4 regions of the Paenibacillus sp. MAH-35 genome follow, and region 1 is predicted to be linked to each of the others. Evidence: riboswitches for the same ligand, from Rfam matches in the RefSeq annotation. Region 1 holds a riboswitch; each other region holds the start of a gene.
What was found. A riboswitch is a leader RNA that binds a small molecule or an ion and turns the genes downstream of it on or off. The one in region 1 is predicted to bind cyclic di-GMP.
Positions count from the first base shown of each region.

Region 2: linked by a shared signal. The riboswitch ahead of AC3Y2E_RS04915 (HD-GYP domain-containing protein) and the one ahead of AC3Y2E_RS24665 (diguanylate cyclase domain-containing protein) in region 1 are both predicted to bind cyclic di-GMP.
Region 3: linked by a shared signal. The riboswitch ahead of AC3Y2E_RS02175 (S-layer homology domain-containing protein) and the one ahead of AC3Y2E_RS24665 (diguanylate cyclase domain-containing protein) in region 1 are both predicted to bind cyclic di-GMP.
Region 4: linked by a shared signal. The riboswitch ahead of AC3Y2E_RS01880 (HD-GYP domain-containing protein) and the one ahead of AC3Y2E_RS24665 (diguanylate cyclase domain-containing protein) in region 1 are both predicted to bind cyclic di-GMP.

Region 1 is NZ_JBYUPU010000030.1:10,431-18,249, forward strand. Features, by position in the region: gene AC3Y2E_RS24650 (polysaccharide deacetylase family protein) at 1-167, opposite strand, end outside; gene AC3Y2E_RS24655 (AAA family ATPase) at 524-1,492, shown strand; gene AC3Y2E_RS24660 (HAD family hydrolase) at 1,660-2,325, shown strand; cyclic di-GMP riboswitch class I at 2,510-2,602, shown strand; gene AC3Y2E_RS24665 (diguanylate cyclase domain-containing protein) at 2,733-4,766, shown strand; gene hflX (GTPase HflX) at 4,846-6,162, shown strand; gene AC3Y2E_RS24675 (methionine gamma-lyase family protein) at 6,165-7,418, shown strand; gene AC3Y2E_RS24680 (MerR family transcriptional regulator) at 7,499-7,819, shown strand, end outside.
Region 2 is NZ_JBYUPU010000003.1:340,397-348,215, forward strand. Features, by position in the region: gene infC (translation initiation factor IF-3) at 1-93, opposite strand, end outside; gene AC3Y2E_RS04895 (protein YxiS) at 157-471, shown strand; gene AC3Y2E_RS04900 (sensor histidine kinase) at 675-2,534, opposite strand; gene AC3Y2E_RS04905 (response regulator transcription factor) at 2,531-3,265, opposite strand; gene AC3Y2E_RS04910 (serine hydrolase) at 3,416-4,567, opposite strand; gene AC3Y2E_RS04915 (HD-GYP domain-containing protein) at 4,843-5,484, opposite strand; cyclic di-GMP riboswitch class I at 5,593-5,735, opposite strand; gene AC3Y2E_RS04920 (tRNA threonylcarbamoyladenosine dehydratase) at 6,177-6,929, opposite strand; gene aspS (aspartate--tRNA ligase) at 7,107-7,819, opposite strand, start outside.
Region 3 is NZ_JBYUPU010000002.1:91,625-99,443, reverse strand. Features, by position in the region: gene AC3Y2E_RS02195 (hypothetical protein) at 1-551, shown strand, start outside; gene AC3Y2E_RS02190 (rhomboid family intramembrane serine protease) at 1,111-1,707, shown strand; partial or broken gene AC3Y2E_RS02185 (IS1380 family transposase) at 1,865-2,249, opposite strand; gene AC3Y2E_RS02180 (hypothetical protein) at 2,387-2,797, shown strand; gene AC3Y2E_RS02175 (S-layer homology domain-containing protein) at 3,125-4,966, opposite strand; cyclic di-GMP riboswitch class I at 5,334-5,426, opposite strand; gene AC3Y2E_RS02170 (helix-turn-helix domain-containing protein) at 5,799-6,635, shown strand; gene AC3Y2E_RS02165 (dihydrofolate reductase family protein) at 6,732-7,307, shown strand; gene AC3Y2E_RS02160 (patatin-like phospholipase family protein) at 7,591-7,819, opposite strand, start outside.
Region 4 is NZ_JBYUPU010000002.1:5,913-13,731, forward strand. Features, by position in the region: gene AC3Y2E_RS01865 (ATP-binding protein) at 1-186, shown strand, start outside; gene AC3Y2E_RS01870 (HAD family hydrolase) at 303-2,804, shown strand; gene AC3Y2E_RS01875 (glycosyltransferase family 2 protein) at 2,908-3,726, opposite strand; gene AC3Y2E_RS01880 (HD-GYP domain-containing protein) at 3,836-4,933, opposite strand; cyclic di-GMP riboswitch class I at 5,079-5,164, opposite strand; gene AC3Y2E_RS01885 (DoxX family membrane protein) at 5,820-6,368, shown strand; gene AC3Y2E_RS01890 (AAA family ATPase) at 6,457-7,819, opposite strand, start outside.

The DNA of each region.
Region 1 (7,819 bases):
AGCGGCGTGTATTCCGGGTCGGGACCGTCGTCGAAGGTCAACGCGATCCGGTTGCCGGCCGATCCCTTGCGGAATACGCCGATCGAGAATATTCGCGTCATCACCCAAGGAACGAGTGTGTATACGACAACAAGCAGAGTGAAAGACAATAAGAGACGTTCCTTCATGGAAATCCTCCTCGCTATTCAATCCGTCAAACCAAGCTTCCCAATCCGGTGCCAAGCTGCAGTTCAACGGGAATGGATGACCTGCCGCGCCTTGCAAGCAGCGCTTTTACGTGAAGTCTACCATACCCGAATCGCGAGGCCAAGTGAAAAAATACCGAAAAAACTACTCTTTATTGTATGCAGTTGACACGTTTGGATGTAAAAGAAATTTTGGATGGGGACACGCACTTCGATCATAGGACAACTTCTAATCCTGTACATTATAGGCAGGGGTAATTCCGGCCGTTACACGCTGGTTTTCCCGACACGGGCGAATCGATCCAAGCCTGCACCACCGAAGGAAAGAGGTGAATCCGATGAGCAGTCGAGTCGTGAGCGGTGCCGCCAAATCGTCCAGACAAATCAATGTCGTGCTCCGAACGCCGGAACCTGCGGCCGTCCATGAGCAGGAGCAGCCGGCCGGCGGGAAGCCGGTGCCTTCACAAGGGCCGTTCGCGGAGATGCTGAAGGAACTGGACCAGTTGGTCGGTTTGGACAACGTAAAGGAACTGGTGTTCGAAATTTATGCGTTGCTGCAAATCGGGCAATACCGGGCGGAAGCGGGACTTGCTGCCAGCCAGCAGGTGTACCATATGATATTCAAAGGAAATCCGGGAACAGGCAAGACGACAGTCGCACGAATTGTCGCCAAGCTGTTCCAGTCGATGGGACTGCTGCAGAAAGGCCATCTGATCGAAGTCGAGCGGGCCGATCTGGTCGGCGAATACATCGGACACACGGCGCTTAAGACGCGCGATCTGGTCAAGAAGGCGATGGGCGGCATTTTGTTTATTGACGAAGCGTACAGTCTGGCGCGGGGCGGCGAGAAAGATTTCGGCAAAGAAGCGATCGATACGCTGGTCAAAGCGATGGAGGACCACAAGAACCAATTTGTGCTCATTTTGGCCGGTTATTCGGAAGAGATGGATTTTTTTCTAGCCCAAAATCCGGGATTGCCTTCGAGGTTCCCGATCGCGATCGATTTCCCCGATTATTCTATCGACCAATTGGTGCAAATTGCCGAGCTAATGGGGAAGGAACGGGAGTATACGCTGATTCCGGCAAGCATCATGAAGCTGAGGCAGATGCTGATCGCCGAGAAAAACAACTGCTTGTCCGCCTTCAGCAACGCCCGTTACGTGCGCAATGTGATGGAGAAGTCGATGCGTCATCAAGCGGTCCGGCTGCTCGGCCAGTATCAAAATAGTTCGCCGGGGCGCCAGGAACTGATGACGATTAAACCCGAGGATATGCGGACCGAGCCGCGTGCGGGACTTGGACTGTAAAAAACCGGCGCGTACGCGCCGGCAAGCCAAAGGAAATGTGTAGAAGGAGCCGCAGGCTGCGGCTTTTTTCGGTTTGAAGCTACGCTGCCGGTGAAGTTCCGCTATAATGGAGGGATAGGAGTCCATATCCTTATAGAGCTAAATAGCGGATGGAGGCATACTGAACGATGATTCGAGCCATTGTGTTTGATTTTGACGGACTTATTCTCGACACGGAAACCAATGAATTCAGGGCATACCAGGACGTGTACCGGCATCATGGGGCGGAGCTCCCGCTGGAGGTATGGTCCGGCGTCATCGGAACGGACATGACGGATGTATTCGATCCGTACAAATATTTGGAAGACCAGACCGGGAAGCTGGTTGACCGCGACACGTTCAGCCGGATGCGCCGGGAGCTGTTCCTGCAGAGGATGGAGACGGAGCAGCTTCGGCCCGGCGTCATATCGGTGCTGGATCAGGCTGCACAGCTCGGGCTTTCGGTCGGGCTTGCCTCCAGCTCGAGCCGGATCTGGGTGACCGGGTACTTAACGAAGTTCGGGTTGCTGGACCGTTTCTCGTGCATTCGAACCAAGGACGACGTGAAAAAAGTGAAGCCGGACCCGGAGCTGTATGTACAGGCCGTCGGTTGTCTCGGAGTCCAGCCCGGGGAAGCGATCGCGTTCGAGGATTCGGCTAACGGCGCACTAGCTGCCCACCGGGCGGGACTGCACTGCGTAATCGTGCCGAATCCGGTCACGGAGGCGCTGCTGTTCGGCGAGCACCGGAAACGTCTGACGACGATGGAGGGGCTTGATCTGGCCGGGCTGATCTCCGAGCTGACTGTAGTTTAACGAATGCAGCGGTTCGGCCTTTGTTCCGGTAAGAACCGGCGGCTCGCATGCCGGGCCGAAACGAGAGATTTGCGACACTTTTTACCCTGAATCGACAGGCACTTGTACCGCTTACTTTCTAGTTTCAAAAAAAGGTAAGGTATGGTATATTAAATTTCGAGTACAACCAACGTCACATTCGTTATCATCTCAATGGCAAACTTGCCGAAAGGCAGGGACGCAAAGCTTCAGGTCTAACGCTCCACGCTCGATGAGCCATGACAGCTGGGCTGCCGACAACGTTCGCTTCAGCGATAAGTATTGCTGTGATCGGCCGTCCCTGTTCAGGGGCGGCTTTATATATGGCGGGCTTCTCCGCAGCAGTTCGTTTGCAGGATTCGAATATGCAGTTGAAAGGGAAGAACCCTATGCAGCGTATGGATTTAATACGGGCGTGCCTCCAATCCGTGTACCGAAGCGAGAAGTGGTTGTTCGTCGCGCTCGCACTGGTCGTCGGCGTCTGCGCGATTCTGTTTAGTAAGGCGGATGCCGCAAGCGTGGCGGCCTCGTGTACATTTGCCGGCTTTCTGCTCGCCTCCGTCATTTTTCGGGGGAAGCCGCCCGTTTTTTATGTGCTGACGGGGCTTGCTTTATTCGTATACGCTGCAGCCTTGCAGCTTGACGTATGGTATGCCGAATTGTTCATCGCTTACCCGCTGTTGCTTATGTACGCTCTCCTAATGCCCAATCCCCTGTATATGCTAGTGGCCGCGCTTGCGGTTGGCCTCCATCTGTATACCGTCACCGACGACTCGGAACCGTTCGCGCGGATCGCCCACCTGGTTTTTTTCTCGTTTATTGCTCTGGCCAATATTCTCCTCGCCTCTTATATTAAACATCTGGAGCAGGAACGAAACGAATACCGCCATCTGAGCGGAATCGACTCGCTGACCGGCCTTGCTTCGCTGCAACAGACGCTGCAATTTGGTCAAAGACTGCTGGACGACGGCAGGACGGTCCGGGTGCTGCTGATCGATCTGAATTTTTTCAAGCAAATCAACGACACCTACGGCCACATGATCGGAAACCGCGTCATTATGCTTATCGCCGACTACCTGCGGGAGATGATTCGCGATGTAAACGGTATCGCCGGGAGGCTGGGCGGGGACGAGTTTGTCGTCATCGTCGAGGATGCCCCCCGGTTTGAGAATATGCGGCAAAAGCTGCTGGACGAGCTGAACGGCAAGTCGTTTATCCCCGACGACGGGCTGCCTCCGGTATCGTTGTCCTTTTCGGTCGGCGTAGCGGTATCGTCAACCGAAGAGACGGTACATATCGAGGAACTGCTGCACGGTGCCGATCTGAATATGTATGAATACAAGCTGCAGCATAAGCTGCCGGCTTATCTCGGCAAAACGGCCGACCTGATCGAGCATAATCCGGCGCCGATCTGTACGTTCGACCGCAAAGGCAAGCTGCTGGCGATTAATCCCGCCGTCTCCGGGCTGCTCGGATATTCTGCCCAGGAGTTAACCAGACGCCAGTTCGTCGCGCTCATTCATCCTCAAGACCGATTGAAAGCGTTGACATCTTTTCAGGAAGCGATGGAAGGCAACTCCGTGCATCTGGAGCTGAGGCTCATACATAAAGAAGGCTATACGGTCGAAGTGGACGTGACGAACATACCGATTATCGCCGATCTTCAAATCGTCGGCATATACGGAGTGGCCAAAGACGTTACGGACCGCAAAAAATCCGAAGAGCTGCTGCGCAACTCCGACCGTCTCGCGGTGATGGGGCAATTGGCCGCAGGTTTGGCGCACGAGATTCGCAACCCTCTTACTGCGCTGAAAGGGTTTATTCAGCTGCTGCAATCGTCCCCGAAGGAGAACAAGTCGTATTATCCGATCATGTTGACGGAGCTCGACCGGATCAATTTGATCCTTAATGAATTTTTGCTGCTGTCCAAGCCGCGTCCGACGCTTTTTGGGGATACTGATATTCGGGTAGTCATTCGTCATGTGGTGACGCTGCTCGATACGCAAGCGATCCTCAGCAAGGTGCGGATCGTCATCGTGGAGAAGGAGGATCTCCCGGTCATCCGCTGCGATGAGAACCAGATGAAGCAAGTGTTCGTCAATGTGCTGAAAAATGCGATCGAAGCGATGCCGGACGGCGGCGAAGTGACCGTTACGACGTTATTGTCCGAGCAGGACGTTGTCGTACGCGTGCAGGACGAAGGCGACGGCATATCGGATGAGCTGATCTCGCGGATTGGACAACCCTTTTTCACGACCAAAGATAAAGGAACGGGGCTTGGCCTGATGGTGTGCAATAACATTATGGAGAACCACGGTGGAAGGTTGACGATCCGAAGCGTTCCGGGCAAAGGGACTACGGTGGAAGTCGAGCTCCCGATCCGGGAAGGTGCGGCGCAGGAAGACCGGCTGGTCCGAGTATAGCCTTTCATTTTCCTATATGAAAGGTACTGGAGAAGTATGGTACAATAATGCAATTGAGGGTTTGCGAAGGAGTGTTGGCATGAAACCACCGGTTCACGAAGTAGCCGGTCAAGCTTTGGATAAAGCGATCGTAGTCAGTCTGGTGCTGAAGGGGGACCGGTTATCCGACGACAGAGTCCAGCATTCGCTGGATGAGCTCATCCGTCTGGCCGACAGCGCCGGAGTCGAAGTGCTTCATTCGGTCGTACAGTCAAAGGACTCGATCGATTCGAAATGGTTTATCGGCAAAGGGAAAGCGGAGGAAGTGCGCGATCTTGCCGTGCAGCTTGGAGCCAATACGGCGATTTTCGACCAGGAGCTGTCCGGGGCGCAGGTCCGCAATCTCGAGCACGCGCTGGACCTGAAGATCATCGATCGCACTCAGCTGATTCTCGATATATTCGCACAGCGGGCCAAAACCCGCGAAGGCTTCCTCCAGGTGGAGCTGGCGCAGCTCAGCTACTTGCTGCCCCGGCTGTCCGGACACGGAGTGAATTTGTCGCGTCTTGGCGGAGGCATCGGCACGCGAGGTCCCGGGGAAACGAAGCTGGAGATGGATCGGCGGCATATTCGCAACCGGATCAGCGAGCTGCGTCATTCGCTCCAGGAAGTGAAACGGCATCGGGAACTGCACCGCGAGCGGAGGAAAAAAACCGGCGTGTACCAGGTGGCGCTGGTCGGATATACGAACGCGGGCAAATCGACGCTGCTGAACCGGATGACGTCAGCGGACGTATACGCCGAGAATCAGCTGTTCGCCACGCTGGACCCGACGTCCAGAGCGCTGCGGCTGCCCAGCGGGCAGGAAGTCGTGCTGACCGATACGGTAGGCTTTATCCAAAACCTCCCGCATGACCTGGTCGCTGCGTTCCGTGCGACACTGGAGGAAGTGAACGAAGCCGATCTGATCCTGCACGTGGTCGACAGCGCAAGCGAGATGAGAGAAAGGCAGATGGCCGTTGTCGACGAAGTGCTGCTCGAGCTTGGAGCCCAGGGGAAACCGCGCATTACCGTGTTCAACAAAATCGATAAGGCGGCGGATGGAAGCGGCGCGCTGCTAAGCGCAGACGGCGATTCGTTGAAGGTGTCCGCGTTCTCGGAGACGGATCTGGAGCTGCTGAAGCTCTCGATTCAGGAGAAGCTGATGGGCGGGACGAAGCGGTTTCTGATTCCCGCCGCCCGGGGCGACCTGATCTCGCTCGTCTACAGACTAGGCGATGTGCTGGAGCAGGAAATCGAAGGGGATGACATCCGCTTTGACGTGCGTGTGAAACAAACCGAATTCGAGAAACAAGGATATATGCTTCAGGCCTTTATAGCGCAGGAAGCGATACAGCTAGAGGGAGAGAGTTACTGAACATGAACGTACCTGACAAAATCGGCGCGCTGATGGAGGAAGCCGAAGCGCTTGCGGAGCCGAAGCTGAAACAGATCGACAAGCGGGTCGACCACAACCAATGGAAAGTGATCCGCGCTTTCCAGAAGCATAAAGTAAGCGATTATCATTTCGCCGGCTCGACCGGTTACGGCTATAACGACCGGGGGCGCGAAGTGCTGGATCTCGTATACGCCGACGTGTTCGGAGCGGAGGCGGGCCTTGTCCGGCCGCACTTCGTCTCCGGCACGCATACGATCGGCACGGCGCTGTTCGGCCTGCTGCGTCCCGGCGACTTGCTGCTGTATATGACCGGCAAGCCGTACGATACGCTGCATAAAGTGATCGGCAAGCCGGGAGACGGGACCGGATCGCTGCAGGACTGGGGAGTGCGCTATGATGAAGTGGCGTTGTCCCCGGACGGGATGCCGGACTGGAACCGGCTCGCGGACAAGCTGAGGACGGACCCGCCCAAGGTGGTCGGCATCCAGCGTTCACGGGGGTACGACTGGCGACCGTCCTATACGGTCGCCCAAATCGCCGAGATGGTGAGGTTCGTCAAAGAGCTTGTTCCTTCTGCGATCATATTCGTCGACAACTGCTACGGAGAATTTACGGAGGAAGCCGAACCGACCGAAGTCGGGGTGGATCTGATGGCCGGCTCGCTGATCAAAAATCCGGGCGGGGGAATCGCTCCGACCGGCGGATATATTGTCGGCAAAAAGGAACTAGTGGAGCTGGCGGCGTACCGGCTCACAGCTCCCGGGATCGGCGGCGAGGTCGGAGCGATGCTCGGGGTGACGAGAGACTTTTTCCAAGGCCTATTCCTCGCGCCGCATCTTGTCGGACAAGCTCTCAAGGGGAGCGTATTCGCATCCGCGATGTTCGAGCGGCTCGGCTTCGATACCCATCCGCGCTGGAACGATGAGCGGACCGATCTCATTCAGGCGATCCGGTTCACGTCCGCGGATCATCTGATCGCATTCGTTCAAGGCATTCAGAAAGCGGCGGCGGTCGACTCCCATGTCGTCCCCGAAGCTTGGGAGATGCCCGGCTATGAACACCCCGTCATTATGGCGGCGGGAACGTTCATCCAGGGAGGCAGTCTGGAGCTGTCCGCAGACGCGCCGATCCGTTCCCCGTACATTGCATACATGCAGGGCGGACTCACTTATGCTCATGTCAAGTGGGGCGTCGTGATGGCCCTTTCCAATATGATGAATAAAGGATTGTTGTAATTAAACCTTACACGCATTGACATGTTTATGTTCGATATGTACAATGAACTTATATCCTTTACATGTCGGAGTGGTGTACAATGAGCGACGAAATTCGCCGCAACATGGCTTTATTCGCAATCGGAAGCGTCATGAAACTGACCGATTTGACTGCGCGCCAAATACGCTACTACGAGCAGCATGAGCTGATCGTTCCGGCCAGGACGGACGGGAATCAACGTTTATTTTCATTTAACGACGTTGAACGTCTGCTCCAGATTAAGGCGCTGATCGAGAAGGGCGTCAACATCGCGGGTATTAAGCAAGTGCTTAATCCGGTGAATAAGGACTCCGAAGAGGCGACGGTCATCACGGACGAGACGCAGGTAAAACGCAAGGAACTGTCCGATTCCCAGCTGCAC
Region 2 (7,819 bases), on a different contig from region 1:
GAGCGCCTCCGGGGTCGGAACCACGCCCAAATTTTCCCCGTCCACGCCGGTCAGATGTACTTCGGACGCTTTGATTTTCTCATTTTTAATCATTGTGAACGCACCTGATCTTTCGTTATAATGAACCCATATTACGTCTTTGGGGGAGATTTTTCAATGCACCGCAAACAACTGGAAGAACAAATCATCCGCAATTACGAGCGAGACGAGACGATGATGATCCTCGTTTTCGCCCAGTGGTGCGTCAATAACGATCTCGACCCGCCAGCTTTGTACAAGCAGGCTTATCCGGACCAGGCCGAAAATGCCGCCCTGCAGCAAGCCGTCGACTTGACCGTATCCAAGCACGAAGCGGGGGACATACCCGACGAGACTGTGCTCGGTGTCTTGTCCTTATTCGGCAACGAGGAGCTCGCCTTCGTCGTCACCGAACAGATCGCCAAGCGGGGCAGGAAAAAGGCACAAAGCTGACAGCAAGCTCCACTCCGCCGGGACACACCATCCCTACCTGTACGCGCAAACTCCATTCCGTCGGGACACACCAGCTCTACCTGTACACGCAAGCTTCGCATCCGGCCGGCCGCCGAGCAGCGGCTTCCTCAAGCTGCCGCAGCCTCTCCGGACTGTACGGGTACGGTCCGCCATCAGGCTGGCTCGCCCCCGTTTCCGACAGCCTATTCTTCAATCTCCCTGGCCCCGTTCCCGGAAATGCGGCCCTGTCGCCCGAACGTCAAAATAACCCGCGTTCCCCGTCCCACTTCACTCGTTACCTTGATCGTACCTCCGTGCTCCAGCACAAGCTGCTTAGCGATCGCCATGCCCAGCCCGGTACCGTTGCCCGCCCCTTCCGTATTCGTCCCCCGGTAATACCGCTCGAACAGCCGGTCGACCGTATCCTTGTTCATCCCTCTCCCCCGGTCCTCGATGTCCAGTGTAAAACCGTCCGGCTCCAGCGGGCATACCGACAGCTTCACTTCCGTATCCGGAGGATTGTGGAGAAGCGCATTCGCCAGCACATTATCGACGATGCGCCGGAACCATTTCGGATCGACATGGTACAGAACCGGTTCGTCCGGTCCGGAGAACGTTACCGGCGTTCCGGCAAACCGGGGATCGTCCACAAACGACAACACCGAGCGCCGGACGAGCTCCGAGACGTCGCACAGTTCCCGCTCAATAGGGAGCGCCCCGTTTTTCAGCCGGTACGTCAAGCTGAGGTCGTTGATCAGCCGGTCCATATACGCGGCTTTGTCCTTCATCGTAGAGGCGAACTCGCGCACTTCTTCGTTCGTCCACTCGTACGCGTCCGTCTCCAGCATATGGGCATAACCGACGATCGAGGATAAAGGCGTCTTCAAGTCGTGGGACACCCCGGCGATCCATTCCTCGCGGGTCTGCTCGAGCTTGCGCTTTACGGTTTCATTATCTTTGAGAGTGTGGGTCAGCCGGTCGAGCGACCGGAGCACATCCTCGTACAGCCTGTATTTTCGTCTCAGTTTGCCGTTTTTCTTCCTGCTGCGGGGGATGCCCGACCGCCCCTCCGGCTCCCGGTATACGCCTTGGCTCAGCGTGTGCAGCCAGTCCATCATGTGCAGCATCGGCGTTCCGAATCTGCGGCCGTACCAGATCGACAAGGCAAGCAATAAGACCAGCACCGCCGTCACGAACACGAATACCCCGCCCAGCAAAATCGTCGTATGCGGAGTCTGATCTCCTGCGGGAGATTGCCCCGAATCCCCGTCGCCCGGCAGCCCGAGCGGCACCGTTACGATCCAGGTCCGCCCGCTCGCTTCGTCGTAGCGGGAAGCCGTCTCCAGGCCATACCGGTTCGGGTAACCGCTGCGCAAGACCAGCTCCTCGACCGTATACCGGTCCGGAATGCCCTCTCTTTTGTTCAGCGAAGCGAGCTCGCCGCCTTCCCCGTTCACGAGCTGCACCGACGCCCGGTTGCGCACAAGCTCCTGCAGCAGCGGCTCGGCCAGTTTTAACCGGCCTTCCTCATAGACCGCTTCCGTGTGGAGCCGCTCCAGAAGGCGTTCCCCGGTTCGCTTCACCCCGTACAGAAGCGTGTACGTCCGCCCCTCTTTTTTCTCGATCCATACATACAGCGAATAGCGGAACGGCTTGTTTTTCATCCAGTAGTCGGTCAGTTCTCCGGGATCGTAATGCGAAGGCACATCGTCCGGCGTATAAAAGGAAGAGGTAACCGTCCCCCGCTCGTCCAGCGTCTGGAGCCATCCTCCGCTTCGGCGGACCGCGTCGAGCAGCTTCGGATCGTACTCCTCCCGTCCATCGCGAAGCTGTACCGAATCCACGAGAAGCGGCAATCCGGCTTCCGCAAAATTCCCTTTCAGATCCTCCTTCATCATCCGGTCCGCCACCGCGAGCCATACTCCGAACAACAGCAGGATCGCGATCATGCCCGCCGCAACAAGCCTCAGCACAAAATGCCAAATCAGCTTCGAGCGCACTTGCCTGCTGTTCCTGACCACCGGCAGCGTTCCCGCCCTCGTCTCCTTCCTGCCGCCGCTCACAGGCCGCCTTCCTCCCGCCGCACCAGCTTGTAGCCGAGTCCCCGCACCGTCAGCAGCAGCTCGGGCTCCGACGGATTACGCTCGATGCGCTCGCGAATCCGGTGTATATGCACCATCACCGTATTGTCGTCACCGAGACATTCGTCGCCCCATACGTGCTCGTACAGCTGAGACTTCGTGAAGATCCGGTTCGGATGACGGCACAGAAACAGCAGCAGCTGAAACACTTGCGCCGGGCAAACGACCGGTTCGCCGCACACTCGCAGTTCGCCTGCATCCGCATCCAGCTGGAATCGGCCGTAATCGTACACGTTCCGCTCCGCCGCCGTCCGGGCAGCCTGAGCCGTCCCTGGTTTCAAATACCGCTTCAGTTGCGCCTTGATCCGGGCCACCACTTCGAGCGGATTAAACGGTTTCGTAATATAATCGTCGCCGCCTACGGCAAATCCGGTCAGTTTGTCCAGGTCCGTCGTTCTCGCCGTCAGAAAAAGCACCGGCGCGTCGGTCGTGCGGCGGATAAAAGGGCATATATCGAACCCGCTGCGCCCGGGCAGCATCACGTCCAGCACGACCAGATCGAACACCGCCGCTTCGCAGGCGGCGATCGCTTCTTCACCCGAAGCGGCCGTCTCGATCCACTTAAAGCCTTCCTTCTCCAGCACGGTTTTCATCATCCGCAAAATAGCCGGTTCATCGTCGACCAGCAGCAGGTTAGCCTCCAGCAACTCCATCGGTAGTTCACTCCTCTTGCCGACTTTACCTCTGCATTGTATCATAACCGGCTGGCGCATTCGCTTACCGGAACCTTAACGGAGCCTTAACCGCGGCTGAATCGGCCGGGTTGCAGTTTGCGGATTGCGGATTGCAATCAGGTTCAGAAATTACGGCCGGGCTTCCCCGCTCCCGATCTTGCGGCCGACCGTTTCCGCGTATAACGGCTCTGTCAGCAGCTTCAGCTCGAAGGCGTTCAGACTGGCCGACAACTTCATCATCTCGACGGCGTTCAGACCGTTGAAAAATAAAGCCAGCTCGGTCCGGGTGCCGTCCTTCGCGGTCGCATAGATCGCATCCGTCAGCACGTACGCCGTCGACCCGCCCTTGCGGCCGGCATGCCGGAACAGCTCCCGGTTCGCCGGGTTTTCCATCAGCCCCTCCATCACCGGGTCCAGGTACCGGTGCACCTCCGCAGTGAAATGGTCGCGGCCGTTCAGCTTAGCCATAACCGAGGCATACTCCTGTGTGGTCGATCCGGTCAGACGGTCGGAATAGAACCGGTCGAACTCCGGATCGTACCAGCTCCGCAGGTTCGCCTCCCGCTTGTAGGAACCGTCCGCATCCGCCTTCAGCTTGCCGCTTGTCTGGACGGCCATCGCCCGGAACACATCGGCAGGCATGGCGAACAGCTCCTCCTTGGCTTTCGCCTTCGCCTCATTCCCGTCGAGCCCGGAATACCCCTTCATCAGTTCGTACGGGATAAGCAGCGCCCCGTTAAGCGGGAACAACGGCTCGTGATGCCGGAGTCCGAGCTCGGCGATAGTCCCGTGAATCCGCTCCAGACCAAGCTTATCCTGCAAATAGTCGGTATTGGCGTTTGAGCTGTACCGGATCATGCCTTTCGCCACCTCTTCCAGCGTCACGGCGTCGCCTTCGGCCTTCGAGCTTTCCTCGATATACGCCAGCCAGGCCGGATGAGCCCCTCCGTCCAGATTCGGCAAATAGTAACGGTCCAGCACAGACAGCGGCACCCGCTCTTCCGGATGAATCGTGCCGGCCGCGGCCTGCTTCGCATACTCGATCGCAATCATCGTTTTCACGGCGCTCGCCAGCGGCATGACCCGGTCCGAATTCGACTGCGCAATCGTTTGACCGTCCCTCCGAAGCGTAATGGCCGCCTTCTCCGGATTGTTCGTTACGAATTTCCATACATAGTCGGCATTCGCTTTTTTCGCCCAATACGCCGTCCCCCCGATCCAAATAACCGCACCTGCAAGCAACGTCCCGACGCCAATTCCGATCCACATCCAAAGTTTCAAGATAAGTCTCCTCCCGGTCATTGATTACCTGATACAAGTCAAACTTACGTGTCTGCCATCAACGGGTTCGGCGGCCATCCAGCCGTTCTCCAGCCGCGCCTCCGACTTTGTACTAGTCGTATTGTACCGGACGAAGCTTACCTGACTTCAAACCGTACCTTAACGGCACCTTAATTCATTGAATTTCGCGGCGAAACCCGAACGCGCTCCGCTTCCTAGACAGGAGGCGGGCAGGTTCGGGCTTCGGATTGTGCGCAGAACGGAGCTGCTTGTATTCAGTTTTTGCGGTGCGAGGTCAACTCGTAAAACAAATCTCCCTGTTCCGCCACTTCATCCAGCCTCACCGCCGGAGGATTGCGCAACAGATGATCCGGCAAGCTCAGAAATTGCCGCACCAGCTCTTCATCGAACTGGATGCCGCTTTGCTCGAGAAGTTCTACCTTGGCCTGTTCGACCGTTTTTCCTTTTTTGTAAGGCCTGTCCGAGGTCATGGCGTCGAACGCGTCCACGATCGAGCACATGCGGGCCAACCGGGGAATCCGGCTGCTGCCGAGCCCCGTCGGATAACCGGACCCGTCCCACCGCTCATGATGATACTTGACGATATCCAGCAGCCGGGCATCTTTCATCCCTTCCTGCATCAGCAGTTCGCTGCCCGATTCGGGATGCGTCCGCATCCGGTCCCATTCGCCCTGGTCAAGCTTGCACGTTTTTTGCAAAATGGCTGTTTCGATTTTAATTTTCCCTACATCATGCACACAGCATCCCACAATAAAAACTTGCCGGTCCTCCGGTCCGGCCAACGGATAATGCGTGACCCAGCACTGGGCGAGCGCCCCGACCCGGCCTACATGTTCGAACGTCTCCCTGTCTTTATCCGACAATCGCTGCAAAAGACGGTTGATCGCGTACAGCATTACTTCTCCCCCTTCATCGGCAATAAGCTGAAATCGTGTGTCGGCCTGATAATCGCGGGGTTCCGATCAACAAAAAAACCCTCAGGTTAGAGGGGTCCCGTCTCATAGTTCGGCGACCTGGCTGGCATGACGTAATACGGTTGCATCCCATATTCGCAACCGGCGGTTCTCGGCGCGAATATGGGACAAATTACATGGTAGCCCCAATGGTTTTGCGGCCTTATCTTTCGATAAGTGTGCCTTTGGATTCGATTATGAACAAGTATTTAGTTCCATCATCCTATTGTTTTTATTGAATATGTGCAATTAGTTTGATTGTAACCGATTTGTATATTTTTGTCATGCAAAATCAAAAAAAATGTCGATATTCCTCACATGCTCTCGATTTGTAATGTATAATCACGAATTAAGTGCGTTTTTCGCAACGATCAGGCTCGCCTTTTGTCGAATAAAGGGTCACCATCCAAACGAATCACAACCAAATCAAATAAGGCTATTCCAATAGTGTTGCATCACAGATCACAGGAAAACGTCCCCGTTTTCAAACGAAAGGACCTCAACTTCCACGGTCACGTGGAGGCTGAAGTCCTTTATCCCGAGGCACATCGGTTCGAACGGCGCACAATATTCTCAAAAGTGAATGTGCAGACAGCCCCGTTTCGTGTCCGCCCCATATGCGGTCCGGTTAGGCGTCAGGCTTTCCCGGCTCTCTCGAGCAGGTCGCGTACGACGACACTGACCATGATCAGGCCGGCTACAGGCGGTACAAACGAGTTGCTGGCCGGCGGCTGCTGCGCTTTGCGGATATCCGGAGCGTTCTCCGGCACGATCCGCTGCGTAACGTCACCGCGCGGCTTAATCGGCTCCTCGGTCGAGAAGACGACCTTGACGCCTTTTTTGATCCCGTCCTTGCGCAGCTTCTGGCGGATGACGCGGGCGAGCGGGTCAACCGACGTCTGCGAGATGTCCGCCACGCGGAACTGCGTGGGGTCCATCTTGTTCGCCGCCCCCATGCTGGAGATGATCGGTATTTTGCGTTTCAGGCATTCTTTGATGAGATGGATCTTGTATGTCACCGTATCGGAGGCGTCCAGCACGTAGTCGAGCGGATAGTCGAAAAACTTCTCGTACGTCTCCTCGGTGTAAAACATCCGCAGCGCGATCGCATCGCAATCCGGATTGATCAGCTTGACCCGGTCGCGCATCAGCTCGGCCTTCGGTTGCCCGACGGTAGTCGTCAGCGCATGAATCTGGCGGTTAATATTCGTAATATCGACGACATCCTTGTCCACCATGATCACGCGTCCGACGCCGGTACGAACAAGCGCTTCCGCCGCAATCGAGCCGACTCCGCCGATGCCGAGCACGGCAACCGTACTGCCCTTCAACACGTCCAGTCCTTCGGGGCCGATCGCCAGTTCCGTTCGCGAAAATTGATGCAGCATATTCAATCCCCTTCGCTAGATCCGGGCGCTCCGCCGCCGGAGGAAATGCTCCGGAAGCGGGCCCGTCGTATGCTATTATCGACTGTTGTGAAATAACGAGCCTGCTACGTGACAGGGTTATCTTCCCGGTTATGGAAAACGATTCACCCCAGGAGAGCGCTAATATCGCAGCAGTTATTAAGCTTTGGCAGCTACTTCCTTTACGGCGAGCTTGATCGACAAGTCTTCAAGCTGCTTCGAATCGACTTCGGACGGCGCGTTCATCAGCAGGTCGGTTGCGCTCGCCGTTTTCGGGAAAGCGATCGTTTCGCGCAGATTCGTGCGGCCCGCCAGCAGCATGATCAGACGGTCGAAGCCAAACGCGATGCCGCCGTGCGGAGGCGTGCCGTATTCGAACGCGTCCAGCAGGAAGCCGAATTTCTCGTGGGCTTCCTCACGGGAGAAGCCGAGCGCCTGGAACATTTTCTCCTGCACGTCGCGTTTGAAAATACGCATCGAGCCGCCGCCCACTTCGTAGCCGTTCAGCACGAGGTCGTACGCTTGAGCGCGGATTTGACCCGGATCGGTATCGAAATACGCCAGATCCTCTTCAACGGGGCGCGTGAACGGATGGTGCTCCGCCACATAACGCTTCGCCTCTTCGTCGTAGCCAAGCAGCGGGAAGTCGACGACCCACGCGAATTTAAATACGCTGTCGTCGATCAGGCCGAGATCGCGGCCGATTTTCAGACGCAGGTTGCCGAGCACGTCGGCGACGACTTTTTTCGTATCGGCCGAGAACAGCAGCAGGTCGCCTTCTTCGGCGCCCAGACGTTCTTTAAGCGCCGCGATTTCTTCCTCGCTGAAAAACTTGACGATCGGCCCTTTCCATTCGCCGTCTTTCACTTGAA
Region 3 (7,819 bases), on a different contig from region 1:
AAGAAGAGCTGATCAAAGGGACGAAATTTCCGAAAGTAGTACAATGTATATCCGAAGTTAACCAACATAATCTTCACTTGGTTCGACCATGGTCTCTATGCCGTGAACGAATAATCGAATCACGTAACTATGGCCCGTTCGATCCTGATCGTTTCGCTGATGATGAATATATTGAGATAGACGGCCCTGGAGGCTTCAGCTTTACCTTTAATAAAAATATTTGTGAATTCAGACCTTGTTTTAGATGGTACAGCTTTATTGAAAACAAGGAACTACAATTCGAAATTCGAACGATATGCAAAGAGATCTCGAATTACTTCGGTTACAACTTTGCAATATACATGGGCGATAATTACTGTGCATCCGATTATGTTTTTGAAGGTCGCGATATGGAATATTACAAAGCGGCTTTAATGAGACGATTCGGTAAATCAAAAAACACAATTAGCGAATTAATACAAAGATTTTCTGAAGGTTGGAAATCTGAGGGCTATTTCATAGACACCTTTAGTGACTTATCAGTAGATAACGGCAGGGAAGAATTTAACTAACGGAGCACGATAGTTCAATAATCGATAAAGACGTGACTGCCAGATTGATTGGGTGGACTAGCTTTGTTAACGGGCAGAATTCGATGATATATACAGGCTGACCGGCCCATAGGGCCGTTTTTTCTATACAGATAGCAAGGGACCGTACTCCCGACTGACAAAGGATGGTTCTATCTCTCTTGTAGGCGAAAGATTGTCGATCTTCACATGGACCAGAGATAGACCAAGGAATTCTGTATGAAGGCGCTGGATCCATCTTTACCTATAAACAAACGTTTCCATCTTCTGTTTGATGGCTTCGAAAGAATTGCGAGTGACGTGTTCACCCGCTTGAACTGCACATTTGCTAAGTCATTCCGCAAGACGAGAGTTTAATAATCAGCTAAGACGAGGCTATCGGCATAGGGTGTTGGCCTCGTTGAATGGCAGGATACCACCCTCAGGGAAATAGTGTTAGTATACTTTATATGACACATATTGGTTTTCGAAGAAAAGATCAGGTCGCTAAGAACAGCACATGGCGTCATTGGTTTTCCACAAATCTTCGAGGTGAGGTATTGTGAAAAATTATCGTCCTAAAATGGCGATATCCCTTATAAGCATATTTTTAATAATATTTGTCGTAGATTCTTTCGTTCTCAACGGACTATTATTACAATGGGGTACATTTAATAAAGAGAAGTTCTTTTTGAATAATCAATGGTGGAGAGTAATAACTTCACCGTTTTTCCACGCAGGAGTCATACATATTTTGGCTAACAGTTTAGCAGTTTATTGTACAGGAGTACTTATAGAATCAAAAATCAGAAGCATTTGGTTTTTGTTGGTCTTTTTGATAAGTAACGTTCTAGAACGAATTATTTTTGCCTTTGTTTTTTCGCCTACCTCATCTATTGGCAGCTCACCGGGGATATTTGGATTAATCGCCATATTAGTAATATACTGTTTTAGAAATAGAGATTTTTTTGTGAAACATGTGAAGAGTCGGGAAATGGAGTATCTGATAGGATATAGTGTTCTTGGAAATGTTATTGGTTTTGAATTTAGCAAGCTTTTTGTACATGCAGTGGGCTTTATTATCGGGATTGTTCTAGGTATTGTCGCAAAACCGATTTTGAACTTAGTATCCGATGATAGAACAACAAACTCAGTATAAGCACTTCTTATAGTTATGAAAAAGATTTTATCCTGAATTTCGAAAGCGCGTAGTTTATAACAAACTCATTAGTGCCTGTAGTGATTTTACTGGTAATAGCAGGAGAATTACAGCGGAAATAGGGCGAGTTGACGAATTGCGACGGCCGATCCATGGAAAACCCGCGTTTGGCTTCCTTGATGTAGTTTTCCGCCGAGGAGTTCAAAAGTTTCGTTAGGAAGGGAACAACATCTGTGGAAGAATGCGTGTTGCCCGCCCGGAGAACGGCATTCAAACAGAGGCGGGATTATCCCTCAAAAGCCAAAAGTGGATGATAGCACCGTGGAGTCCAGGTCCAAGATCAGATCCGAAGGCAGACAAGGTTGAACGACTTCATGGTTTAATTTCCGCAAGTCCAGTCGAAGATTCGGACACGTTTTGTGTAAGCGAACTAATTCTTTGTACAGTAGCGAATGGTGCGGACAGCGCCCGCCCAGAAATCGCTTGATGAGCGGGTCGTGCTGCAACCTCCGAAAATGAAAGAGTCGCTCGCAGCCGAGAATCACCTAAAAGGTGCTCCTCTCTTTGGGTGTAGTGTTCTCGACAAACACCATTCTACCAAAGGTTCGAGCACTTTTTTCTGTTTTCAGAGAAAGTTACTTTCGAAATTTAGGATCACCTCTTCAGGAGGGATGTCACAGTGCAAACTTTGAGATACTGGGACTACTACGGAATGACGGAACGCTTTACGGATTTGTACGACCGATCAGCAAAGCAGGAAACCTTTCGGAACTTGTACGACGTCATCACTTCCCGAGAAAACATCCTGCTGGCGTACCGTTCGATGGAATCTAACAAAGGGTCAATTACACCAGGAACCGATGGAAAAACCATCGCTGACATACAAGGGCTATCCGACGAGGAACTCGTTTTCGAAATTCAGACTCAACTGCAGAATTATCGCCCGAAGAAGGTTAGACGGAAACTTGTCGAAAAAGATAACGGCAAATTAAGACCGCTCGGCATTCCTTGTATCTTGGACCGCATCATCCAGCAGAGCTTCAAGCAAGTGCTCGAACCCATTGCACAAGCAAAGAGACGATTGACGTAATTCTAAACAGGCTTTGAATTGCGGAGTCTACGATGGATAAGATCAACCAGTACCGCAAAAAGTGCGAATTGGAACCGATTTAAAGATCCCATTCCCGAAGTAACAAGGAACTGAACGAGTACTTTCGTTAGATGGTGCGCGGAGTGCTTTGGAAACTGGCATGCTCCGTGCGAAGCAGGGGAAAAGCTGGAGATCACTTCAAACGCTTACCTATTGCTACTTGAGTTGAAATAGAAGAACGTTCCCCAGGAAAAAACCTCCATCCAGCATTCGCAAGAATGCATAGATAGAGGTTTTGGTCATTCTGTCAACCCATATCGCTGCCAGTTATGGTTTGTCTTGAAGCATGCGGACCAGCACTGCAACGGCTTCCGCCCTTGTGGCCGTACTTGACGGTTCGAATCGGTTATTGGAGCGGCCTTGGATAATGCCTTCTCGTTCCGCTTTCGCGACATACCCTTTCGCCCAGTCCGGAATGTCCGCATCGTCCAAGAACGAGGTCGCCCCGTTCGAAGCCGTTATTTTCCAGCCTCGGATCAGCATGGTGACCATCTCCGCCCGGTTGATCTTCTCGTTCGGACGCAGCGTCTCATCTTCATAGCCTTCGATAATGCCTGCCCGGACAACTGCGGACAATTCGGCCGTCGCCCATGCAGGGATGTCTGCCTGATCCGCGAAAGTGTCCAAGACAGCTGTGTTCCCCGAATCTTGCAGCTTCATTGCACGTGCTACCATCAAGGCGAATTGCAGCCTCGTCACCTCATCGTCCGGCAAAAATGTGTCGATGGAAGGGCCTTGAACTATACACAGCTGCGAAGCCGATTCGATGTCCGACTTCGCCCAATGGTTCTGGATATCCGACCAGGTGAGCTTTGTACAAGCAGCCCCACCCGACTGTTCCGGCGGCTTTTCCGTATCCGGCTTGTCTACAGGAGGATTTTCCGGATTAACGGGGGTCGTTGGCGTCGATACGCCCCCGCCACTACCGTCACCGGAATCCGAGTCTCCATCATCTGTTGGCGTCGAAGCTTCAGCTTCGCGGGCAATCATGATCGTATACGTCTTCTCTGTCACTTGGTCCTGAGCCGTAACCGTTACTTTGACCTCGTTGTCCCCGACATTCAGCGGGATTGCTTGCGACGGCATACCACTCGCTACCGGCGCCCCGTTCACCGTCACCGCCGCATTCGGATCGTATACGGACGGCGTAACCGTCAGGCTGTTCACACTGCCCAACACCGCAGCCGTATAGTTCGATGTTTCACTGTTGAACGTCGGCGACAGCTCACCTTCCGAGATTACCAGGCCGCTCAGGTTTGCACTGGAAACCGTCACTGTACTCGAATCGGTAAAGTTCCCTTCTTCCGTCGTCGCGGTTATGGTCGCTGTGCCGAGGCCGACCGGTGTGACACGCCCGCTTGCGTCTACCGTCGCGATGGTGGTATCGGACGACGCCCACTGCAAGTTTTTGTTTGAAGCATCATCGGGCTGCACATTGGCACTCAGTTGGCCGGTGCTTCCACCCACCACAAGCGACAGGGTAGCCGGCGTCACAACCACGCCCGTTGTGGGTACATACGTGTAGGAGATGGTCAATTTCGGTCGGCTGGTCTGCGTGGTTGATTCATCCGAATGAAAGCCTCTGTGCCACGCGGCTTCAGAGTCCAATTCCGTAACCTGCAACATGAACCCATGATTATCCGCAGTGCCGTCAACCCATTGCTGCAAAAGAGTGGTTAGATCCAGACTGCTTTTGGAATTGGCTAGATAGCCGTTGATCGATTGTACAGTGACTGGAGTCGGGTCATAAACCGCCGCGCCGACCGAGTTATTCCATGTAATCGTTGCTTCATCCCAAGGAGCTGTGACTCTATGGACAGCCACTTTTGCGCCCGTATTTGAAATTCCGGTATTAGTGGTCAATTCCAGTGTCGCGCTGTCAATCGTTGCATGTTGCGGTATGGATGAAAGATTGAATTGAATAAAAGAAGCCTGAGAGGCTGAAAGGCTTTTGGTGAGGGCAATTACATTTTCTGTACCGTTACTATTATCAGGGAAAGCTGAATAGACACGAGCACTCTGATTGCCCGCATACCCGTCAAGACCCTCCTGAAACACTTTTGTCTCCGAAGCCGCCGAAGCCGGAGCCGGAAAAAGTAACAATCCCATCAAAGTAGAAAGAATCAGGGCTGCGCTAAGCGCAACCGAAAGAAATGGCCGCAACGACCGCAGTCGAGGACGAGTCCGCATTTTACATACCTCCTGTTGTGAATAAGATGCAAATGGAGATTGAGAAAAGAAAGAGTCTGCATGATCCGAAGTCTTCTCCGCCTGTTCCGAAACTTCTTTTCCAACTCAAGTCTCTTCGAGTTCGTAGATGATCCTTATACCCCTGGAGAAGGCGAGATTTTTAAGATAAAACTCCAACGTTAATTTCACCTCCTTTCAGTATCCCATCGGGTATACCCGTTAACAAATACAAAAAAACCCCCGTCTGGTCAGCACAAAGCAAACAGACGGGGGTCATTCCTCCGTATCGGGCAGCTGGCTGGCATCGCGGACGCGCAAGTCCGTTTTAGCCCCTGTAGCTTTGCGTCTCCGCTTTTCAGCGGGTTTGCCTTTATTCCAATGTTCGATTAAACTCTATAAATCTTTACAAGGAAAAATATATCAATAAGTATAGATGGTTTGTATAGGTCTGCAGTTACAATATCGGAAGTTTTTTCTATCCATTTAGCCCTATGCGGTGGACTTATCCGTATTAAATCCAAGAAAGACCGCCATTGTTCGGCTGCCGCTGTTGTGCTCCCAAGAAAATGCAACTAATAGCTTGTATTGGGCGTCATAAATAACAAACATCACTTCGTTTTGAAGAGGAGGCAATGTATGAATAAGATACTTGTTATACTTGTTCTTATGATAACTACATCATTACCAATTGGATGTAGCAAACAGGACATTGATGTTCAAGTAAGCCCCACTTTTAAGAGCGGAGTATATTATGACAACCATTAATTTTAACATTGTACCCCCTCCTCAAGCTTTATTTCGGGATATTGAATGTATTCGAGTCGCGACCTATTCGGGAGATCAGCCTCTCGAGGTTAAGGTTTGTCCGGGCGGTTATCCGGGTATCGTCTTCCAGATTGCTGCTGATGGAAGGGCAGCGATTGAAAGTATCGCCATTCGCACCGCACGTACATCCAATATTCCTTTTTTGTTTCTTCATGGACAAGGCGCGCAACCGAGTATCATGCGCTTTAGAGGCACACCATATACGACAATCCAGATTGTGTTTAAAGCACATGCACTATACAGCTTGTTTGGTTGGGACGCGGTTTTTCATAGCCAAGGATTACTAGAGCCTGAACATTTTGAAGCTTTGGAGCTTGAGAGACAGCTTATGACAGCGAACTCGATGAACGAACGGGTTGATATGCTCAATCGGTTTTTGTTGTCAAAATTGATGCATACAAACAAAAGGGACAAGCTCATCGAGTCAAGTTTGGACTATATTCGAGAACATATCTCGAGTATCTCGGTAAATGAATTGTTAGCTGTTTTTCATATTTCGGAGCGGCATTTCCAGAAACGCTTCTCCCGTGTCGTAGGTATGTCACCGCACTTATTCATAAGGATAAGACGAATCAATGAAGCTTTACGGATGATGCATTCAGGGCAGTATGAACGATTATCTGATATCGCATATGCATTGACTTATTACGATCAGTCTCATTTTATACGCGATATGAAGTTGTTCTCATGGGTTAGCCCGAAACATATAGCGATGAAGGTTAACGAATTTCATAATGACCTGGCAGGATCCTCATACTTGTAGAATGGACGGTTTTGTCCAATTTTTTTTTGTTCATTTCGGGTATGGTTAAGTTAATCCGTTAGGAAAATAACTGCCACTTACCAGGGGGGATAAAGCATGGGGAAACTGAAAATGTTGAACCGAATATCAATCGATGGTTACTTTGCCAGCGTTAATGAAGCTAGTTTTGGGATGGAGTGGTTTATCCATGATCCGGAGGTTGACAAAGCAGCGCATGAAATAGGCGGTAAGATGGACACGCTTATTTTGGGAGGTTCAACATACCGCCTCTTTGAACGCTATTGGGTGCCGGTCCTTAAGGATCCGCACGCTCCGAAACATTTGAAGGATGTCGCTCAGGAATTAACTGATATGACTAAGGTTGTCTTCTCCAGAAGAATCAAAGAGTCATATTGGGAAAATACTCAAATATACGAAGATAATCCGATAGAAATCGTACGGCTAATGAAACAACGCTCCAATCCCGACATTCTTATGTTGGGTAGCGGCTCCATCGTTCAACAGCTTGCCAGGGAAAGTCTCATAGATGAGTATATCTTCATTATCACTCCGATTGTGGCGGGTGAAGGTAAACCTTTGTTTCAATTTGTCAAACAGTTTGAACTCAATCTGAGGGGGGCGCAAGCGTTCGAATCTGGAAACGTTGTGCTTCATTACCTGATAAAGAAGTAAACCAAGGATACAAGAGGTCCGAGAATGAACGACAACTAGTGGGGCAGTGAGACCGAGCATCGAGTGAGAGCGCTTATATGACATGCAAGAGGTAAGGGTCGTCTATTGCTTCGACGGCCTTTTTAGCGTTCAAACTGTGTCAGAAAGCATGCTTTTCGGTGCGCTCAAAAAGAGCATTATCATTGTGTTAAAATGCCTTCAAATAAGTTAGTCACGTGCCGTGTTTTGATATCGCTAGCAATAAATCCTGATATTAAAAAAAGGAAATGGCGATGCCCACCCTTTACCTGCAAACGAACGTCTCCATTTTCTGTTTGATGGCTTCGAGAGACTCGCGAGTGACGTGTTCACCCGCTTGAATATAGGATGCGGATGCTTTGAATGTGATTTGGTTGTTTTTCAGCCGTGGAGATAATACGACGTCGGCCAGCTGCAATTCGTCCTGAATCATACGCTTGCTCATGATATCCATCGTGTTGAGGATCGTTGCCACGAAATTTTTCGGTTCTTTC
Region 4 (7,819 bases), on a different contig from region 1:
GCCGCCGACTGGAAGACGTTCACACCGCATGTGAAGCAGCAGGACGCCAAAGCTTCGTCGGAAGCGCTATCCGCCTTGCTGACCCGGCTGCGCCAAATATCCGATCATAAGCGGAGCTTATACGATCTGGAGGCGGAGACGACGGTTATTATCAATAAAGCGAAAACACAATTATCCAAACTTTGAACGAATAGGAGGGATTAGGCGGACGGCTTTAACCCGGCAAAATACGGCTTGCTTCCGGTCCCCCGCAAGTCTAGACTTAATGATAAAGAAGCTTCAACCGGGGGAGGAAACAGGCCATGGGATCGGCCGAACTCGGGGACATTCCCGAGCAGCATTTGTGGAAAAGGGATATCGTTTTACGCCGCCTGGAGCCTCTAATCGGCGGTTTGCGTCTAATCAGCTTCGATGTTTTCGATACGCTGCTGTTTCGATGCTGCTCCAGGCCGGCGGACGTATTCGATCGTACCGCTCTGAAGGCGGCGCAACTCGGACTGTTCACCCGGCCGACAACCGCCGCACAGTTTCGCGCACTTCGGATGTCCGCCGAAAAGCTCGCCCGCGAACAGGACGTCTCCGGGTTCGGAGAAACGACGCTGGAACGGATCTACGATCATATGCCCGTACAGCTCGGCGACCGGACCCGGCTCCTGCAGCTTGAGCTCGAAACGGAACGCGAGCTGATCTTCGTCAATCCGTATGCCGCTTCGCTGATCCGTTTCTGCAAGGACAGCGGCATCGGCGTCGCCCTATTAAGCGATATGTATTTATCAGGCAAACAGATCGCGTCCTTCCTGACCGCTAACGGTATGGACGTCTCGCTGCTGGATGCCGTACTCGTCTCTTCCGAGGAAGGATTCGGGAAACGTTCGGGCCGTCTGTACGATTCGCTGATGAGCGTGTTCCCGGACATAAACCGCACAGAGATCGTTCATATCGGAGATAACGAGGCTGCCGACGTTCAAGGTGCGGCCAGACGGGGAATCGCCGCCATTCACTACACGCTTATTCCGGAGACGATCGAAAGCCCGTTCCATTGGGAGTCGGTGCGGCACGGCCCCGTCCTTCCGGCGATCGCCGCGGTCCGGAAGCTGGCTGGGGCGACAATGCCCGCATCGGTTTTTCATACCGAAGAAGATAGAAACAGCGTGGAAGAGCCCGCGCTTGATTCGTTGGAGGCTGGTGCTCGTTCGTTTTTTTACCGCTTCGGCGCAGAGATACTCGGGCCGTTCGTTCAAGGCTTCTGCGACTGGGTGATCGACCAGTGCGTCGCAGCGGGACGGCGGGAGATCCATCCGCTTATGAGAGAAGCGCACCTGCTGGGGCCGGCGCTGGAGAGGGCGGTACGCAGACGGGGACTGTCCATAAGCGTCCAGCCGCTGTATGTCTCGAGACAAGCTACGCTGCTCGCTTCCATGAACGATTTTACCGACCGGGAGCTTGATCAAGTACTGGGGCTCGGCCATATAACGGTTGGTGAAGTATTCCATATGCTCGGAGTCGAAGCGGCTTCGCTGACCGCCGAATTTCCCGTACTCGCGGACTTGCTGTCCACGCCGGTGGAGGAACTGCACTCCGTACGGTCCGGAGAAACTAACGATCGTTCTTGGCATGACACTCTCCGGCGTCTGCTGCTGCAGCCTTACGCCAGACAGCTTGCGCTCCGGTCCATCCGTACGCAGCGGGAACGGCTGCTGGAGCATATCCGGCAGCAATGCGGCAGCCCGGACCGGTTAATTACCGTCGATCTCGGCTTTAACGGGACGATTCAGGCCGCCATCGATGCGGCTTATACGCTTGAACGCCGAAAAGGCGATTCCATCCATCTGCTCGCCGTGGGCACGGAGCGCGCCGCGCTGCAATTATTTCGCGGGACAGATATACGCTGCTGGATCGGCCCCGACACGGAAGGCGGTATCGCCCGGCGGTTCGCGCGCAGTCCGGGACTGATCGAAGAGCTGATGATGGGGGATTTCGGCTCGACCGTCCGTTACGAGAGAAACGATGACGGCTCGATCGTCCCCGTGACGGCCAAGCTGAACATTCCTGCCGAACAGCTGGAATATAAGCGCGCTTGCCAAGCGGGCGTGATGGCGTTCCAGAGCTGGTACAGCGTCTGGCAACAAGCAAAGCCCGGCTTGACAGCCGCTGCCGGCAATCCGCTCGAGTGGAGCCTGCCGCTGCACCGCGTGCTGGATATGCCGACACCGGAGGAAGCGTCCAGACTTGGCGATCTGGTCCATCAGGATAACTTCGGCGGGGTGCAGACGATCCGGCTATGCGAGCCGCTATCGGTCGAATGGGAGACGCGAGGCGGGGATTACCTGATCGATCTGAGCAGCTTCGGACCGGATACGACCAACGTATTTTGGCCTCAAGGCCTCGTAACGCGGAGCGAGCCGTACCGGCTGTACGTATCGTTTTTGCGGTTGCGGGACGCCTATGGCAGCGCCGTTATCGCATTTAACACGATGAACAAGCTGCGACGGGAAGGGATTCAGAGCGTGATGCTGCTGGGCAAAGGCGAGTTCGCCGAACGACTGCTTCACGAGGCGCTGCTTCAAGGAATCCGGATAGAACGGGTTCTTGATTCCGAACCGGCCGTACAGACGAGAGCGGATGGCACCACAATCGATACGCTGCCTCCGGCTTGGGAAGAAACGATTCGTACGGATCACACCGGGTATACCTACGTAATCGGAACGCTGGTCCGTGTACAAAGCTGCAGGCGGATGCTGACAGACGGTTATTCTCGGCTTAATCCGGCTGTCAGGCCACAAGTGATCGAACCGTTTGTCTAGCTTTCGTTGATTGACCCGATTGTGCGCAAAAAAGCGGAGACAGCCGTCACCTTTTCAGGAACAGCTTGATCTCCGCCTTAACTTTCGATCCCGCCTATATTCTCTATCTTTTGCCGATAGCCGCGTATCTCGAGCGGAACGGCTTACCGTCCCACAAGACGGTCGTACCGGTACGCCGGCTTTGAACCTCCGGTTCCTCAAGGAGCAGGAAAAAGTTTTTCGTTGGCAGCTCGCCCAGTCCGTGTTTGGCCGACAGTTGGTTTAAGTAGGGCTTCATATCCTCAAGCTGACCGGACAAGTTGCCGCCATCCTGCGAGAAAGCGTACAACACGCCGGCGATCGGCACCCGCTTGACACGATGCTTCTCGGAGACGCGCAGGAAAAAATCCCAGTCCCAGTAATGATACACTTGCTCGTCGAACGAACCGACAGACTCATGCACTATTTTGCGGTACAGACTGCCTGACGGGACGAAGGTGGAGAACAAACGCATAGCGGCCAAATCGTGTTCGTACGCAAATTCCATACGATGCGCAGGAACCCGCGCACCGTCCTGCCATACCAAATTGACGATCTCGGCATCGGAGAACACCATATCGGCGCCCACTATATGCTTCATCATCGTCTCGATATGGGAAGGGACAAGAAGGTCGTCGTCATCGCAAGGCATGATATACTCCCCATCCGCGTATTGGAGCCCGATATTGCGTGCCCGCACATGCTTCCGGTTCGTCTCCAGGTTTACGATCCGAATGTCCAGCTCCGGATACAAGCTGCAAACCGGCTCGACCGGGACGCCGTTGTCGTTCACGACGACTACCTGCAGCCGTTTATAGGTTTGGCGGCTGACCGCCTCCAGCAGTTCCCCTAGCTCGCCAAGCCGGTTATAAGTCGGCGTTAATACGGATACAAGTGGCAGCATCGCAGATCCCCCGTTCCTTTTCTTATCTTCCGAGCAGAATGCTGCTATTATACCATAGCCAGACCGGAGACGGGACGGAACGAACGGTTCTAGATAGGCAGAGTCCCGGCTAGCCTACGATTTCTTTAATTTTCAGCGCGCTTGTTTTGCTCAGATCGATAAATTCGGTATCCAGCGATACGAGCGGACTGGTCGGATAATTGGCGTTGATCAGCACGATCTTCCCCCGCCGTTCATCGGTTAAAATGATCTCGCTTCCGACCTGGGCGGACATCAGCCGATTCAGGAACGTCATGCCGATCTTCGAATCGAACCGGTTCTGTAATATATCCGCATGCAGCTTCTGAATAACCTCATAAAAAGGAAGTGCAGGGCACCCCGGGCGATCGGTCGTCATCGTTAAGTATACGTCCGCTAAAGCGACGATTTTGCTGAACAGGTGGATATCCGCGCTTTTGAGCTTGGACGGGTAACCGCTGCCGTCCTCACGCTCATGATGCTGCAAGGCGACAAGCGCCACGCGGGGATCGAGTTCCGACTCTTTGAGCAGCTCGTATCCGATGACGGTATGCTGTTTCATAATCTCGAATTCGTGCGGCGCCAGTTCCGTCGTTTTGTTCAGCAGAGCGCTGGGAAGCTTGACCGTACCGATGTCGCACAGGCTGGCGGCCATCGCCAGAGTCGACACTTCCTTCTCTTCCAGCTGCAGCCAGCGTCCCAGCATCGCGGCGATAAACGCAGTGCCGATACTATGCTTGAAGCGAAAATCGCCCTCCGCCTTCAGCTCGGCGAACAGCTTGTAGATGTTTCGGTTTTGCGTCGCTCCCATAATCGCCGGCAGTAAGTTGGACTCCATTTCGGAAACAGGAATAGTTCCGGTATGCAAAACGCATTTCTCAATTTCCTGCATTTTGGCATCCGCCCGTTTTACAAACTCGACCGTATTGTCCGCCGCTGGCCTGACCTCGGCAGCTTGCTTGGCCAACTCCGCAGCAGGCTGATCTTCCTTCCATACCAGTCTGGAATCTTCCTTCGGCTCGACGGGTACGGCGCGAATATCAAACAAATCGATTTGGAAGTTTTGCAGCTTCTCGATATGTCCTTCGGTAAGAAGCGTATCCACAGGAATGAGCATCATTCCCTTGGCGCTTATCACATTATGTAGCAGTTTTTTTCCGATCAAGTCTTCATATCGGTCGTACCGCATATCCGGATACTCCTCCTCGAAAATAGTGAAGAAATCGCTTACATTGCGGAAGCTACAGTCGCCAAATGACAGACGCATAAAAGAATCCCAACTTCAAAGAAGCCAGGACCGGTTTTATAACGTGAATTATAAAATTTCCCTATGCTTCGGCAGCCCAGCCGCCATCGGTTTACAACCGGAAGGCCTGCAGCTTTGCGTCCCTACCTTTCGATAAGTTTGCCTTTTCGACTATATTCCCCATCATAATCCATTCGGCCAAGAAAATCTATCCTTTCTTTGGCTGTTTTTGGTTATAAAGCCTCTGTTCAATAGGACCAATAGGCCATTATGCGATTAGTTTCCGCCAGTGAAGCGGATGGGGAAGCGATCGGGTAAGGGGGCCCAAATAATTAAACCTATGCAAGACTCACCTCCGACATCTTTTATTTTCCCCAGTTTTTTAAGCCGCCGGGCCCGTTTCGTATCCCAAAGCCTCGCTGAAGCGGAGTTCAAAATTATTTTCAAAAAAGGTTTACCCTTGTGATTTAAATCACATGTTATTCGCAAAACATGTGGTACATTAAAGACGTGGAAAGGAAAACCAAAGAAAGCGAAAAAACAAGCAGGTGATACCCACAAAGCAAACAGCAAGCCTATCACCGGCGAGAAGAGCGCACAAGAAAGGAAGATGCGTCATGCGGCACTTGAAACCGGCCATGCTTCGATCCCGATCCAGCCGACAGCGAAAACCGACCGATAAGTGAATCTTCTCGGAACTAGAAAGGTTCACGCCAACGGTGCAAGAGTATAACAGCAATTCATTCAACATCAACATCGATCCAAAACCTTTTTTACACCCTAGATTGTGAAAAAGTTCACATTATAATCCCATGAGGAGCTGATTACCATGTTGTTCAAATTTTGGAGAGAAAATCGTTACGCCGCTGCCATGCTGCTTATCATCCGGTTGTACCTTGGCTGGGATTGGATGACAGCCGGCTGGGGGAAATTGACCGGAGGGTTCGACGCCGGAGGGTTCCTGAAAAACGCCATTGCCAAGCCGGTAGTCGATAAAGCGACAGGCGGCGCGATGTACCCGACCTTCACCGCGTTCCTTGACAACTTTGCGATGCCGAACGTGAAACTGATCAACTTCCTGATCCCGCTCGGTGAGTTCCTGGTCGGACTCGGCCTTATCGTAGGGGCCCTGACGACAGCCGCCGCCTTCTTCGGACTGATGATGAACTTCATGTTCCTCTTCGCCGGAACGGTAAGCACCAACCCTTGGATGGTTCTGATCGGTACGATCGTCCTGGTCGGCGGAACGAACGCCGGCAAATACGGAGTCGACTACTACCTGATGCCGCTACTTCACAAAGCCGCTGCTCACTTCAAAAAAGACAAAAAAACGAAAGGCGGAACGCTCGGCGGCACTCACACACCACTGAACGCGTAACCTGAACGGTAAGCCAAAAATCGCCCCCGCTGCCATCACAGCGGGGGCGATCTTTGATGTTCCGGTTTCCCGGGTAACGGCGAGCCGGTTATTTTAACACAAACTCCGTGCGGCTATACCCTTCCCTCGTCTTGCGCACTTCGAGTACGGCGGGGAACGCGTCCTTCAGCTCCTGCACGTGAGAGATCACGCCGATCGTCCGGCCCGCCTTTTGCAGGTCGACCAGTGTGGCGACCGCTTTGCCGAGCGATTCCTCGTCCAGCGAGCCGAAGCCTTCGTCGATAAACATCATTTCGATCGTGACACCGCCCTGATGAGACTGGATGACATCGGTCATCCCCAGCGCCAGACATAGGGAAGCGTTAAACTTCTCGCCGCCGGACAACGTTTTGACATCGCGGTTTTGCCCCGTATAAGCATCGTAAACGTCGAGTCCAAGGCCGCTTTGCTTGCCGCCCTTCTCCAAGCGGTCGCTGCGCTGCAGCATAAACTGTCCGTTGGACAAGTTCGATAGCCGGGCATTTGCCGCCTGCAAGATCTGCTCCAAATATTCGATCAGTATGTATCGCTCAAACGATATCTTAAGCGGGTTGTCGCCTTTGATCATCTGGTACAGGTCCATCACCTGCTCGAGACGCTCTTCGAGCTCGCGGGCTTTGCCTTGCGCCGCCTCGATCGACCGTCTCAGCCGCTCGGCCTCCTGGCGGTACCGCTCGGCCGTCTGAATCTCGGCCAGCACCTGCTCCAGCTCGCGCTTCTGCTCCGCCAGCGCTGCGCTCATCGCGCCGGTGTCGGCCGGTTCGCGCCCGGCAAGCTCCCGCTCCAGCTCGGCGATCTGATCCGCCAGCGCCGCGACCGATTGGCGGAATGCCTCGATCCGTTCGCGCAGCGCCAGGCGCTCCGCCTCCGCCAGCCTCGCCTCCACATATTCGGCCGGCGAAGCGAAGCCGCTCTCCGCCAGCTCCAGCCGGAACCGCTCCCCGGCCTGCCGCAGGTTGCTCTCCGCTTCTTCCAGCTGCGCGGCCATCTGGACTTCGCCCGCCTTCTCGGCGGCGAGCTTCGTCTGCGCCGCTTGCAGCCGCTGCTGCGCTTCCTTCCAGGCTGCTTCGAGCTTGGCGACGAACGCGCTTTGCGCTTTCATCCGCCGCTCCAGCAGATCCGGCGACCGCAGCTCCTCCGGAATGCGCTCCAGCTCTTTCGCGAGCAGCGACTGCTTCGAGCCGCTCTCCACCGCAAGCTGCTGCTGGCGCTGCTGAAGATCGTCCTTGCCCTTTTGCTGCTCATCCAGCTTCCGGTCCAGCAGGGCTTCTTCCTGCCGCAGCGCCGGCAGCGAAGCGGCAAGCTGCTTCAGCTTGTCCGTCTCCGCACGAAGCTTTTTGCCCTCGGCTTCCAGCCGTGCATATTGCTCTGCCAGGGCTGCCGGCTCGATGCCGTGCTCGGACGCCTCCTTC